2 regions of the Streptomyces spectabilis genome follow, and region 2 is predicted to be linked to the other one. Evidence: riboswitches for the same ligand, from Rfam matches in the RefSeq annotation. Region 2 holds a riboswitch; the other holds the start of a gene.
The links. Region 2 has a riboswitch for cyclic di-AMP ahead of CP982_RS20600 (M23 family metallopeptidase). Riboswitches for the same ligand answer to the same signal wherever they lie in the genome.
Positions count from the first base shown of each region.

Region 1: it holds a riboswitch for cyclic di-AMP, as region 2 does, so the genes downstream of both, CP982_RS25630 (C40 family peptidase) here and CP982_RS20600 (M23 family metallopeptidase) in region 2, are expected to answer to the same signal.

Region 1 covers NZ_CP023690.1:5,806,485-5,813,616, forward strand. Annotated here, with positions in the region: gene CP982_RS25615 (LuxR C-terminal-related transcriptional regulator) at 1-647, shown strand, start outside; gene CP982_RS25620 (C40 family peptidase) at 725-1,813, opposite strand; gene CP982_RS25625 (hypothetical protein) at 2,155-2,508, shown strand; gene CP982_RS25630 (C40 family peptidase) at 2,626-3,867, opposite strand; cyclic di-AMP (ydaO/yuaA leader) riboswitch at 3,876-4,031, opposite strand; gene pcrA (DNA helicase PcrA) at 4,309-6,768, shown strand; gene CP982_RS25640 (M23 family metallopeptidase) at 6,884-7,132, opposite strand, start outside.
Region 2 covers NZ_CP023690.1:4,748,592-4,755,723, forward strand. Annotated here, with positions in the region: gene CP982_RS20590 (PrsW family intramembrane metalloprotease) at 1-555, shown strand, start outside; gene CP982_RS20595 (aldo/keto reductase) at 558-1,502, opposite strand; gene CP982_RS20600 (M23 family metallopeptidase) at 1,627-2,799, opposite strand; cyclic di-AMP (ydaO/yuaA leader) riboswitch at 2,811-2,980, opposite strand; gene CP982_RS20605 (PP2C family protein-serine/threonine phosphatase) at 3,212-4,321, opposite strand; tRNA gene CP982_RS20610 (tRNA-Met) at 4,607-4,680, opposite strand; gene CP982_RS20615 (alginate lyase family protein) at 4,751-6,010, opposite strand; gene CP982_RS20620 (SigE family RNA polymerase sigma factor) at 6,228-6,725, shown strand; gene CP982_RS20625 (hypothetical protein) at 6,718-7,132, shown strand, end outside.

The DNA.
Region 1 (7,132 bases), 1.1 Mb from region 2:
TCGTCCTGGTCGACGACCACCGGATGTTCCGCACGGGAGTGCAGGCGGAGATCGGCCAGACCGAGCGCACGGGCGTCGAGGTCGTCGGCGAGGCCGCGGACGTCGACCAGGCGGTCGCGGTGATCACGGCGACCCGGCCCGAGGTGGTGCTCCTCGACGTGCACCTGCCGGGCGGCGGCGGGGTGGAAGTCCTGCGCCGCTGCGCGCCGTTGATGGCGGACGCGGAGAGCCCGGTGCGGTTCCTCGCGCTGTCCGTCTCGGACGCCGCCGAGGACGTCATCGGCGTCATCCGGGGCGGCGCCCGGGGCTATGTCACCAAGACCATCACCGGCACCGACCTGGTCGACTCCGTCTTCCGGGTGCAGGAGGGCGACGCGGTGTTCTCGCCGCGCCTCGCCGGTTTCGTCCTGGACGCCTTCGCGTCGACGGACGCGGCGCCGGTCGACGAGGACCTGGACCGCCTCACCCAGCGCGAGCGGGAGGTGCTCCGCCTCATCGCGCGCGGGTACGCGTACAAGGAGATCGCCAAGCAGCTGTACATCTCCGTGAAGACGGTCGAGTCGCATGTGTCGGCGGTCCTCAGGAAGCTCCAGCTGTCGAACCGGCACGAGCTGACGCGCTGGGCGACGGCCCGACGGCTGGTCTGACCCGGGCCGCCACGCACGCTCCGGCGCGCCGTCCGGCCCGTTCCGGGCACTGGGCCCGGCCCGCCCCCGCGCGGCCCTCACGCCACCCGCGCGGCCCCCGCGAACGGCATCTGGTCGATGGGAGCCAGGCGGACCGGGGCGCTGGGGTTGGGCGCGTGGATCATCTGGCCGTCGCCCACGTAGAGGCCGACGTGGCTGATGCCGGAGTAGAAGAACACCAGGTCGCCCGGCTGGAGTTCGGAGCGCCCGACACGGCGGCCCGCGTCGATCTGGGCGTAGGTCGTGCGCGGCAGCGAGACGCCCGCGGCACGGTAGGCGGCTTGGGTGAGGCCGGAGCAGTCGAAGGCGTTCGGGCCCGTCGCGCCCCACACGTAGGGGCTGCCGAGCGCCTTGTAGGCGTACGAGACGGCGCGTGCGGCGCGGGCGTTGGGGGCCTTCGCGGCACCGGTCGGGGCCGTGCCGCGCGTGTCGGCCCGGGAGGCCCGGTCGGAGCCCGCGGCGCCGTCGGCGTCCGCTGCCTCCTCGCCGCGCTCGGCGGCGGCCAGACGGGCCCGTTCGTCGGCAGTCAGCCGGGCGAGCAGCCGCTTGGCCTCGCCGAGCTTTCCGGTCACGGTCTTCTTGTGCTTCTTCAGGTCCGCCTGGCGGGACTTGAGGTCGCCGAGGGTGTCGTCGGCCTCGGTGCGGAGCTGGTCGAGCTCCCGGACCTGCCGTCGTACGTCGGCGACCTCGGCGGCCTGACGGCGCCCCGCGTGGTCGGCGCGGGCGGCCCGGTCGAGGAAGGCGTCCGGCTCGGCGGAGAGCGCGAGCTGGACGGACGGGTCCATGGCTCCGGAGCGGTACTGGGCGGTGGCCAGGGAGCCCAGGCCCTGGCGCGCCGAGTTGAGCCGCTCCGTCTTGCGGGCGGCCTCGTCGCGCAGGTCCCGCAGCGACTCCTCGGCCCGGTCGGCCTTCTCCTTGGCGCCGTTGTACTTCTCGGTGGCGACCTCCGCCTCGCGGTAGAGCTCGTCGACCTTCGCCTTCACCTCGCCTGCGGAGAGCCGGGGCTCGGCGTGTCCGGTGCCCTCGAAGGCGGTCGCCGTGGCGGCGGACGCGAGGGCGAGGGTGGCGGCGGTACGGGCCGTATGGCCGCTGAACGAGCGCTGTTTCGGCTTGCGGTGCTGTGCCACGGAGGCTCCACGTCCTTCCACAGTGGCCAGGTCCGGTACGGGTCCGGCGGCGCCTCGCACAGGGGGAACGGGGCGCCGCCGGACTTCTCGGCGGTGATGTCCGGCTGCCGTCCCTGGTCCGGACGACGGTGGGGAGCCGGTCACCGGTCATGGACGCTAAACCTCGCCGTCACCGGGCCGTGACCTGTTGTACGGAAGTGGCGCCCGCGGCCCGCTCGTGACCGGACACGACCGCCCCGGCGGCCGGTCGGCACCCGCTTCGCCCGTTCCTGTGACCGTTGTGGCGTTCGTGGTCCACCTGCCTGATGGGGGGTGATACGGGCCCGGTTAGGCTCCGCCCCATGGACGTACTCATCCATCTCTTCGTCGGCCTGCACATCATCGGCATCGCCTCGCTCCTGGGAGGCTTCCTGACCCAGATGAAGGCGATGGGTGACGGCACCGCCCGCTTCAGCCCCGCCATGCTGCACGGCGCGCTCACCATGCTGATCACGGGCGTGGCCCTGGTCGGCCTGAACCAGGCCGACGACAACGAGGTCAACAACCTCAAGATCGGCATCAAGATGGCCGTCCTCGTCGTGATCCTCGGGCTCGTGTACCTGAAGCGCGACGAGGAGAGGGTGGACAAGGCGATGTTCGGCGCGGTCGGCGCGCTGACGACGGCGAACATCTTCATCGCCGTCCTGTGGACGTAGCCGCCCACCGCCCGCCGTACGCGTGGGGGCCCGCACCCGGTCCGGGTGTGGGCCCCCACGCGTATGCGCCCCCTCCGTAGAGGGCGATTTTCAGTCGTGCCTCTACGGAGGCCTCGGTCACGCGGGGCGGACCACGCTGTGGATCGGCATGTAGTAGATCGACTCGACGCGCACGTTCGCGCCCGGCTTGGGGGCGTGGATCATTTTGCCGTTGCCTATGTAGATCCCCACGTGGCTGATGTCGTCGTAGAAGAAGACCAGGTCACCGCGTTTGGCACTGGACGTGGACACCTTGGTGCCGACCTTCACCTGGTCCCAGGTGGTGCGGGGCAGCGAGATCCCTGCGGTCTTCCACGCGGCCTGCGTGAGCCCGGAGCAGTCGTACGAACCGGGCCCGGTGGCGCCCCACACGTAGGGCTTGCCGATCTGCTTCTCGGCGAAGGCGATCACCTTCTCGGCCTTCGCGGCGTACCCGCTGTCCGTGTTCCCCGAACCGGAACCCGATCCGGAGCCGGTGTCGGAGCCGGAACCCGTCCCCGAGCCACCGCCGGAGCCCTGGTCCTCGTCCCGGCCCCGGTCCCTGTCCCGGTTCCGCTCGCGCTCCCGACGCTCCGCCTCCTCGGCCTTCCGTTCGCGCTCCTCCTCGGCCTGCTTGCGCGCCAGCTCGGCGGCCTTGCGCCGGGCGGCCTCCTCCTTCCGCTTCTCGATCGCGGCGAGCCGCGCCTTCTCCTCGGTGGTCAGCTTCGAAAGGAGCGTGCGGGCCTCGCCGAGCTTGGTCTGGACGGTCCGCTTGCTCGACTTCAGCTCGTCGCGGGAGTCACTGAGCGTCTTCAGGTTCTTCGCGGCCTTCGCGCGCTGCTTGGTGGCCGCCACCTGCTGCGCCTGGTACTCGTCGACCGCCTTCTTCTGGCGGCTGGTGAGCCGTCCCGCGAGGTGGTTCTGGTCGAAGAACCCCTTCGGGTCGTCGGCGAGCATCAGGGCGGCGGTCTCGGAGACGGCGCCGGTGCGGTACTGGGCGGCCGCGAACGAGCCGAGCTGCCGCCGGGCCTCGTTCAGGTCGTCCGTGCGCTCGGCGACGTCGTCAAGGAGCTTGTCGACGTGCTTGCGCTGCTTGTCGGTGCGTTCCTTGGCCGAGTTGTACTTCTGGGTGGCCACACCCGCCTGGTGGTAGAGGTCGTCGACCTTCTTCTGGACCTCTTCGAGACTCGGCTCCGCGGGCCTGGCCGGGGCCGAGGAGGGGGCCGCGTTCGCGCTCTGTGACAGGAGCGCCACCGAGGTGAGCGCGGCCGTCGTGATGCCGAGGGCCGGGGCGGTGCGTGCCAGGGGAGAGCGGGTGCGCGGCTTGCGGTGCGACGCCAAGGGAGGCGACTCCTTCCGTGGACCGCCTACCGGGTTAGCTGTCGGGTTCGGGCGGTTCGGAAGGGCTGCCCTACCGGCCCGTGCGCGGTGCGGCGGGACGGATTCACCCCAAGATCATGGTGGGTCCCCGGCTCCGAACGCGTCGGACTCGGCGGAGGCCGCGCGGCCCGGCGGGGTTCGCCGGTTTGGGGGGACGTGCGGCCCGCGGAGCACGCTAGCCAACTCCTGTGGCGCGAGGGAAGATTGATGTTCGATATGCCCGATACATTTTCGTGACTTTACGCACCTCCGCACTCTCCCCGGTGCCGCCCCGACCCGGCTCACCTGCGGCGTGGCCCGGCGTGACCGCCCCGTGGCGCCCCGTGGGCGGGCCCGGCCGACCGCGGCGGTGGCCGGAACCCGGGGCGGGCTGTCAGTGGGGCCGCCTAGACTCGGGAGGCGATGAGCAGCCTCTTTGACGACAGCTTCCTGGCGGACCTCAAGCCCTCGCAGGGCGCTGAGGAAGAGCCGCCGCCGCCCGAGGACAGCGCTCCGGAGCCGATTCCGGACGATCTGTTCGACGGGAAGTTCGACGCGCCCGCACCCCGGGACGGGTACTACCGGGACGGTGCCCCGCGCCCGGCCCTCGATCCGGCGACCCTCCTCGACGGGCTGAACGAAAACCAGCGCGCGGCCGTCGTGCACGCGGGTTCCCCCCTGCTTATCGTCGCGGGCGCGGGCTCCGGCAAGACCCGCGTGCTCACCCACCGCATCGCGTACCTGCTCGCCGAGCGCGGGGTGCACCCCGGCCAGATCCTCGCGATCACGTTCACGAACAAGGCCGCGGGCGAGATGAAGGAGCGCGTCGAGCAGCTCGTCGGCCCGCGCGCGGGCGCGATGTGGGTGTCGACGTTCCACAGCGCGTGCGTGCGCATCCTGCGCCGCGAGTACAAGAAGCTGGGCTTCACGTCCTCGTTCTCGATCTACGACGCCGCGGACTCCAAGCGTCTGATGGCCCTGGTCTGCCGGGACCTGGACCTGGACCCGAAGAAGTTCCCGCCCAAGTCCTTCAGCGCCAAGATCTCGAACCTGAAGAACGAGCTGATCGACGAGGAGGACTTCGCCGCCCAGGCCGCCGACGGCTTCGAGAAAACCCTCGCCCAGGCGTACGCGATGTACCAGTCGCGGCTCCGCGAGGCCAACGCCCTCGACTTCGACGACCTGATCATGACGACGGTGCACCTCCTGCGCGCCTTCCCGGACGTCGCCGAGCACTACCGCCGCCGCTTCCGGCACGTCATGGTCGACGAGTACCAGGACACGAACCACGCGCAGTACGCCCTCGTGCGCGAGCTGGTCGGCCCCTCCCCGCAGGAGGGCGAGGACGGCGAGGCGCCCGGCGAGCTGTGCGTGGTCGGTGACGCCGACCAGTCCATCTACGCCTTCCGCGGCGCCACGATCCGCAACATCCTCCAGTTCGAGGAGGACTACTCGGACGCCACGACGATCCTCCTGGAGCAGAACTACCGCTCCACGCAGACGATCCTCAGCGCGGCCAACGCGGTCATCGAGCGCAACGAGAGCCGCCGCCCCAAGAACCTGTGGACGAACGCGGGCGCGGGCGCCGGCATCACCGGATACGTCGCCGACACCGAGCACGACGAGGCGCAGTTCGTCGCCGACGAGATCGACCGCCTCACGGACGCGGGCGACGCCAAGGCCGGCGACGTGGCGATCTTCTACCGGACGAACGCGCAGTCGCGTGTCTTCGAAGAGATCTTCATCCGCGTGGGACTGCCCTACAAGGTCGTCGGTGGCGTCCGCTTCTACGAGCGCAAGGAAGTCCGCGACGTCCTGGCCTATCTCCGGGTCCTCGCCAACCCGGAGGACGGCGTACCGATGCGCCGCATTCTGAACGTGCCGAAGCGCGGGATCGGTGACCGTGCCGAAGCCATGATCGACGTGCTCGCGCAGCGCGAGAAGATCTCCTTCCCCCAGGCGCTGCGGCGCGTGGACGAGGCGTACGGCATGGCGGCCCGCTCGGTGAACGCCGTCAAGCGGTTCAACACGCTCATGGAGGAGCTGCGCACCGTCGTCGAGTCGGGCGCGGGCCCCGCGGTCGTCCTGGAGGCCGTGCTCGAACGGACCGGATATCTGGCCGAGTTGCAGTCCTCCACGGACCCGCAGGACGAGACGCGCATCGAGAACCTCCAGGAACTGGCCGCCGTGGCCCTGGAGTTCGAGCAGGAGCGCCAGGAGGGCGAGGCCGGATCGCTGTCCGACTTCCTGGAGCGGGTGGCGCTCGTCGCCGACTCCGACCAGATCCCGGACGAGGAGGACGACGGCTCGGGCGTCATCACGCTCATGACGCTGCACACCGCCAAGGGCCTCGAATTCCCGGTCGTGTTCCTGACGGGCATGGAGGACGGCGTGTTCCCGCACATGCGCGCCCTCGGCCAGACCAAGGAGCTGGAGGAGGAGCGCCGCCTCGCATACGTCGGCATCACGCGCGCGCGGGAGCGGCTCTACCTCACGCGGTCCTCGGTGCGCAGCGCCTGGGGCCAGCCGTCGTACAACCCGCCGTCGCGCTTCCTGGAGGAGATCCCGGCGACCCATCTGGAGTGGAAGCGCACGGGTTCCGTCGGCGCGCCCGCCTCGTCGGGGCCCGCCGGGGGAGTGGCGTCCTCGCTGTCGTCGTCGCGTTCGCGCGCGGGGGGCGCGCAGGGCTTTGCCACGCGCCGGGCGACGGAGAAGCCGGTGGTGTCGCTCGCCGTGGGCGACCGCGTCACGCACGACCAGTTCGGCCTCGGCACGGTGGTCGGCGTGAAGGGCACGGGGGCGAACGCGGAGGCGACGGTGGACTTCGGCGCGGAGAAGCCGAAGCGGCTGCTGCTGCGGTACGCGCCGGTGGAGAAGCTCTGACGTTCCGCTCGGATGCTTGGTCCTCGGACTGCTGGAGTCCGAGTGACACCTTGTGGAGGGGGCCCGGCCGCCTCCACAAGGAGGGCGCGGGCCGTGGCGGTGCGCTCGCGTCCGCCTACGTGGGGTCCAGGCCGTGGCTGCGCAGCCACGACAGGGGGTCTATCGCAGAGCCGCCGCCGGGGCGGACCTCGAAGTGCAGATGGGGCCCGGTCGAGTTGCCGGAGTTCCCGGAGTAGGCGATGGCGTCGCCCGCCTTCACGGGGCCGTTGGAGATCTTGTGCGTGGAGAGGTGGCAGTACCACGTCTCCGTGCCGTCCTTGGCGGTCACGATCGCCATGTTTCCGTAGGCGCTGTTCCACTTCGT
Region 2 (7,132 bases):
CTGCTCCTCGCGATGGGCCTGCACGCCTTCTGGAACGGCTCCGCGGGCTTCGGCGAGTACGGCTTCTTCGTCGTGTACGCGGCCTTCATGCTGCCGGTCTTCGGCCTTCTCACCTGGCTGGCCGTCTGGCTGCGCCAGCGCGAGCTGCGCCTGGTGCGCGATGAGCTGCCCGTGTACGTGGCCGCCGGCTGGTTCACCGCGCCCGAGCCCCACGCGCTCGGCTCCATGCCCGCCCGCACCCTCGCCCGCGACTACGCGGCCTTCCACCTGGGCAAGCCCGCGGGCCGCACCGTCGTCGAGTACGAGACGTGCGCGACCTTGCTCGCGCTGCTGCGGCACCGGGCCCGCCACGGCCGGTCCTGCGCCGACTTCGTCGCGCGCGAGCGGGAGCTCCTGGAGGCGCTGTGGGAGCGCAGGGCCGTCGCGGCGCCCGCGCTCGGGTACGCGGCGCGGGCGACGGCCCCGGTCCTGGTGCCGCTGCCGCACGCCGCGTACGGGCCCGTCGGGGCGTACGGCCCGGTGCTTCCCCCCTGCCACAACCCCTATCGGCCCTGACGTCAGGCCGAGGCCGCCGTGAGCGCCGCGAGCTCCGCCCCGGTCAGCTCCAGGTCGGCCACCGCGAGGAGCGCCGGGAGCTGCTCGAGGGTGCGGGCCGATGCGATCGGCGCCGCCACGGTCGGCCGGGCGGCGAGCCAGGCGAGGGCGACCGTGGCGACCTCGGCGTCGTGTGCCTTCGCCACCTCGTCGAGGGCGGCCAGGACGCGGCGGCCGCGCTCGGTGGCCAGGTACTCGCCCGCCTTCTCCGCGCGGGCGCTCTCGACCTCGGTGCCGGGGCGGTACTTGCCGGTCAGGAAGCCGGAGGCGAGCCCGAAGTACGGGACGGCGGCGAGCCCGGAGCGCGACGCGATCTCCTGGAGCGGGCCCTCGTAGGTGTCGCGCGAGACGAGGTTGTAGTGCGGCTGGAGCGCCACGTACCGCACGAGGCCCTCGCGGTCGGAGAAGTCCAGGGACTCCTGGAGGCGTTCGGCGGTGATGTTCGACGCGGCGATCGCGCGCACCTTGCCGGACCGCACCAGCTCGTCGAGGGCGGTGATGAACTCCTCGACGGGCACGGACGGGTCGTCGTAGTGCGTGTAGTACAGGTCGATGTAGTCGGTGCCGAGGCGGCGCAGCGACTCCTCGGCCGCGGCCTTGATGGTGCTCGCGGACAGGCCCTTGTACTCGGGCAGCGCGCCGACCTTGGTGGCGACCACGACGTCGTCCCGGTTGCCGCGCGCGGCCATCCACTGCCCGAGGACGGTCTCGGACTCGCCGCCCTTGTTGCCGGGCACCCAGAACGTGTAGGCGTCGGCGGTGTCTATGAAGTTGCCGCCCGCGGCGGCGTAGGCATCGAGGACGGCGAAGGACTGGTCCCGGTCGGCGGTCCAGCCGAAGACGTTGCCGCCGAGGGCGAGCGGGAAGACTTCGAGGTCGGACGAGCCCAGAGGGCGAAGAATGGTCATACGGAGGCCAACATCCTTACGGAGTTGGGAATTCCGGCAGGAGACGGCTGTTTTCGGCTGAAAGACATGACCGGCGGCCCTGGCGTCGGGGGGTCGTCGCCAGGGCCGCCGGAGTTCAGCGGGATCAGGGAGTCAGGCCCTTGCCCCGCAGCCAGGACAGCGGGTCGATGGCCCCGCCGCCGCTGGTCCTGACCTCCAGGTGGAGGTGTACGCCGGTGACGTTGCCCGTGCCGCCCATGCGGCCGATGACGTCGCCCGTGCTGACCTTCTGGCCCACGCTGACGGAGAGCGAGGACTGGTGGCAGTACCAGATCTCGGTGCCGTCATCGAGCTTCAGGACCGTGCGGTAGCCGTAGGCGCCCGCCCAGCCCGCCTCCGTGATGGTGCCGGAGTGGACGGCCTTGAGCGGGGAGCCGCTCGATCCCGCGAAGTCGAGGCCGGTGTGCTGGCCGGAGGACCACATGGAGCCGGAGTCGCCGAAGTGGGAGGTGAGGACGTACGAGGAGGCGGGCAGCGTGTAGCTCTTGGCGAGCTTCGCGAGGCGCTCGGCCTCGCGCTTCTTGCGGGCCGCCTCCTCCTTCTCGCGCTTCTCCTCGGCGGCCTTCGCCTTGGCCTCGGCTGCCGCCTTGCCCTGCTGGCTCCTGGCGGTCGCGGCGGCCTTCGTGACGGCCGCGTCCTCGGCCTGCCTGCGCTGCGCGTCGTCCGCCTGGTGGCGCTGGTTCTCGGCCTGCTGGAGGATGCGGGCCCGCAGGGCCTCGCCCGCGTCCGTGGTGCCCCGCTCGGCGTCGACGCCGGTGACACCGGCGGAGCTGAGCGGCGCCGCGGCCGCGGCGGTGGCCGGTTCCGCGGTGTCGTCGCCGTCGATCAGGGAGCCGACGCCGGGCAGCGAGTCCGCGACGGACGCCATGTCCGGCAGGGAGATGGAGACGGGCGGCTTGCCGCCCTGCGCGGTGGCGATGCCACCCGCGCCGACCGCGGCGATGACGCCGACGCCGAGGACGGTGGAGCTGCGGGCGAGGCCGCCGCCGCCCTTCTTGTGGATGCGGTGCTTGCCGCGCACGGGGCGGACGGTGTCCGCGGTGGGGTTCCACTCCTCCCAGGAAGCCGGGGGCTCCTGGGCGGCGTAACCGGCGTACCCGGCGGGCGCGGAGGCCGCGGAGGTCGCGGAGGGATCGAAGTACTCGGAGTGCGCGGCGTACGCGGTGGATCCGCCGGGGCCGTCACCGCCGTCGGCACCCTCGATGAGACCGTCGTTCGGTATGCAGAGCGCTTCTGGGGCAGGCCGGTTGGACGCCACGGGGGCGCACTCCTTTCCTTCCTTCTCGCCTACCGGGTTAGCTGACGGGTTCGGAGCAGGAAGGTCTCCTACGGCCGCTTCTCGGGTACGGCGGATACGGGTCCGCGTACGTGAAAGGCGTCCGATTCACCCCAATGTGGTGGTTCCCCGGCTCCCTTGCGGGATTAGGCGCGTGCGCGCGGAGCCGCCGGGTGTGACGGCTGGGACGACCGCGCTGCGTTATCGAACGTTAATAGACAGCGGGTCGGTATTCCAAGCTGTTCGGGTTGATCGTTAACGCTTACGCCACGAACACAACGGGACATCAGCGTGGGGAACGGGGCGAGTTGAGCGCGCGCCATGACGCTGCGCAGCCGGATCGATCTTCGCCTGCGGGTGACGGGTCGTCAGTCGCGCTGCACTGGGGCTCCATTCAGTCACTGGGCGTGACGGGGCGGCGTACGGCGAGAAGCGCCATGTCGTCGTTGGCGCCGCCGCCGGTGTGGTCGAGGACCTCGGCGACGAGGGTGGACAGGAGCGCGTCGGGGGCGTCCGCGCCCGAGAAGACGCGGCCGCCGAGCCGGATCGCGGGGTCGTAGAAGACGCCCCGCGCGTCCCGGGCCTCGCTGAGCCCGTCGGTGTAGAGCAGCAGCGTGGAGCCCGGCGGGAAGTCGGTCTCGTCCGCGCGGTCGGGCCATGCGCCGAGGTCGCCCATGCCCAGCGGCAGGGCGGGTTCGGCGGGCGAGAGCACGCACAGGCGCCCGTCGGCGCGCAGCAGGAGCGGCTCGGGGTGGCCGCGGTTGACGAGCCGTACGGTCCCGTCGCCGCGCGGGATCTCCGCGAGGACCGCCGTGGTGAACCCTTCGAAGGCGTCGAGCCCGTCACGCCGCGTGCCCTCGCGCGCGAGCGCCCGCTCCAGGCGCTGCGCCACGGCCTCCAGGGTGGCCTCCTGCTCGGCCGCCTCGCGGAAGGCGCCGATGACGACGGCGACGGCGGCCACCGCGCCCATGCCCTTGCCGCGTACGTCGCCGACGACGAGCCGGACGCCGTGCGGGGTGTCCTGCACCGCGTACAGGTCGCCGCCGATGAAGGCGCCCGCCTGCGCGGCCTCGTACCGGGCGGCGACGTCGAGACCGCCGATGCGCGGGTCCGGCTGCGGAAGCACGGCCCGCTGCGCGGCCTCGGCGATGGAGCGCGCGGAGGCGAGGCGGACGTCGCCGCGGCGGACGACGCGGTTGATGACGACGGCGAGGGCGCCGACGGTGAGCATGGTGACGAAGGAGGTGACGACCTGGACGTCCACGCCCGAGTGGTTGTCGATGCGCAGGGCGAGCACGGCCACGCAGGACACGGCGGCCGTCGCCACGGTGGTGGCGAGCGAGTAGAACGGGGCCGCGATCAGGGGCGCGGCGGCGAACAGCGGGGACGCGGTGAACTGGGGCGGCGTGAGCGCGTCGAAGACGACCCCGACCACGAGCAGGAGCGGGGGCAGCACCCGGGCGAGGGCCCGCTCACGGGGGAGGCCGGGACCCTCAGCGGACATGGCGCTCCTTCGGCCCGGCACCGGCACGGAGGCCCCCGCCGCCCCCGGCGCCGAGGCCCCCACCGCCCGAAGCAACCACCGTTCCACTCCCGCCGCAGACCCGCCGCATCGGCCCAAGGCTTCCCGCGTTGGGGCCCCGGGGCGACCCGGCGTGCTCCGAGTGGGTGACCCGGCGGGCAGCGCGCGCCCTGGCGCGGGGCGGTGGCGCGGGCGGCGCGCGCCCCCGGACCCCTGGGGAATGCCGAAGGCCCGGAATCCATTCGGATTCCGGGCCTTCGGTTTCAGTAGCGGGGACAGGATTTGAACCTGCGACCTCTGGGTTATGAGCCCAGCGAGCTACCGAGCTGCTCCACCCCGCGTCGGTGAACCCAACAGTACGCCATCAGGGGCACCGAACGCGAACTGGTTCCCGAGACGCCTCCGCGCGCCTCATGTGTTCTCCGCGTGCGTCAGCGTCTCCCACGCCACGAAGAGGTCGTCGGTGCCCTCCGGGCGCCGCTCCAGGGTGAGCTTCCGGGTGTGCGGCAGCTCCATGCCGAGGCGCCCGCGCAGATGGTTCAGGCCGACCTCCGTGTCGGGCCCGAGGTCGCGCTGGAGCCTGCCGCCGCACAGCCAGCCGGGCGCGGTGGCGCCGAGCTGGTAGCCGGAGTGGAACTCGAACGCGGCCCGCAGCCGGTCCTTGACCTCGCCGTACAGGTCGACGCCCTGGTGCCAGGCGGTCTCTGCGATGTGGGCGGTGGCGGCGAGGGAGTACCCGGCGTGCTTGAAGTTGCGGCAGGTCTCCTGCGCGAGCCCGTCCGCGAACCGCCGCTGCCCGAACCAGTACCGGCTCAGCTCGTCCGCCGTGTCGAGCTCGCTGCCCTTGGGCGCCACGGGCAGCGCCCCGTCGGACTTCAGATAGAAGTACGCGGGCACGCGGCCGCGGAAGTGGCGCACCGCCTCCTCGAAGGCCGCGTGGTCGTCGAGGAAGACCGCCATGCCGATGACGGCGTCGGCCATGACCAGGTCCCAGTTGCCGTTGGACTCGACCGAGCCGGCCACGACCTGGGGCAGATAGGCGTTGCGGAGCATCCGCTCGAAGCGCAGCAGGTCGCCGTCGGCCCAGCCGTCGTACGTGTAGCGCACGGCCTCGGCCGCGCGGGCCCAGGAGGTGGCGGCCCAGGCGGTCTGGAGCCCAGCGTTGGCCTCCGTGTGCCGGGTGACCACGCGGGCCCAGGCGTCCATGATCCCGGTGGCCTTCACGGCGTGGGCGCGGTCGCCGGTGATGTTGTAGAGCAGCGCCTGGGTGTACGCGGCCAGGGCGTCCTCGCGCTCCTCCACGCAGCCCCGGCCCGGCTCGTCGCCCGGCGGACAGGCGACCACGGCGTACGGCTTGGGGCGGTAGTCGGCGGCCGCGTACTTGCTGGCGCGCAGTTGCTCGTACGCCTTGAGCCAGGGCTGCTCGCGGGCCGCGACGTGGGCGCGCACCCGGTCGAGCTGGGCCTTGCTGACGAGCACGCCCGGGTGGGTGAAGGGCAGATCGGCTCTGCGGGCCGGGCCGGTGGCCGCGTCACCGGGCTCGTCGGAGCCGCCGCAGGCGGGGGCGGTGAGGGCGAGGAGCAGGGCGACCACCGCCACGCGGATGCGGCGGCCGCGTATGCCCGCGCGGGGCCCGAGGGACCGGGCCCCTGGTTGTGCCTGAGCCGCCATGCCGCACCTCCGGATCACGTTCACTGGCAGCGTGCCGCGGGGGCGGCGGGGGCGCAGGATTTGATGGGCCGGTCGTGGGGCGCAGGGGCCCTCGCCCCGGGTGGGCGGCCGCGGGGGCTGTGACCGTCGTCACCAGGATCTTTCGCCTTCCGTGTCATCCGGATGCGGCTCGGCAGGCGTAAGCACGGTGAGACCAAGGAGATCCGGGAGCGATCAGTTGACCGTCGAGGAGTTCGAGGAGTTCTACGCGCAAGCGGCCGCGCGGCTGACAGGTCAGCTGTACGTGATGCTCGGTGACCTGCACGAGGCGCAGGACGTCGTGCAGGAGGCGTTCGTCAAGGGCTGGAGCCGCCGGGCGCGGCTCGACCGCGACGGCCGCCCCGAGGCGTGGATCCGCACCGTCGCCTGGCGGCTCGCGGTGAGCCGGTGGCGCGGCCTGCGCCGCTCGGCGTCGGCCTGGCAGCGCAGCGGCGCGCCGCCGCACGCCGAGGGTCCTGGCCCCGAGTCGGTCGCCCTGGTCGAGGCGTTGCGCGAACTGCCGCCGCAGCAGCGCCGGACGCTCGCCCTGCACTACATGTGCGACCTCACCGTCGAGCAGATCGCGGGGGAGACAGGCCTTTCCCCCGGCACGGTCAAGACCCATCTGTCCCGCGGCCGTGCCGCGCTCGCCCTCCGTCTGACAGACCCGCGTACCGAGGAGGCCCACGGTGTCTGAACCGCACGACCCCTTGCGCTCGCTGTTCCAGGAGGCCGCCGACGCCGGCCGCTCCCGTGCGGACGTGCCGCCCGTCTCCGCCGTCGTCCGGCGCGGCCGCCGGGCCCACCGCGTCTTCGTCACGGCGGTCGCCGTCGCCGCGAGCCTGGTCGTCGCGGGCGCGGGCGCGCTGGCGCTTTCGTACAGCTCCGAGCCGACGCCGCCCGCCACCGTCCCCTCGGGCCCGCAGTCGCCGTCGCCCCCGCTGTCGCCCTCCCCTTCTCCGTCGCCCCCGCCGACCGACTCCGGCTCGCCGCCCCCGCCGAGCGCGAGCTTCCCGCCCACGGAGACCTCGGGTACGGAGACGCAGCTGGGCGAAGCGGAGAGGAGTGCGCCGCCCACGTATCCGCCGGAGAGCACGGGGACGC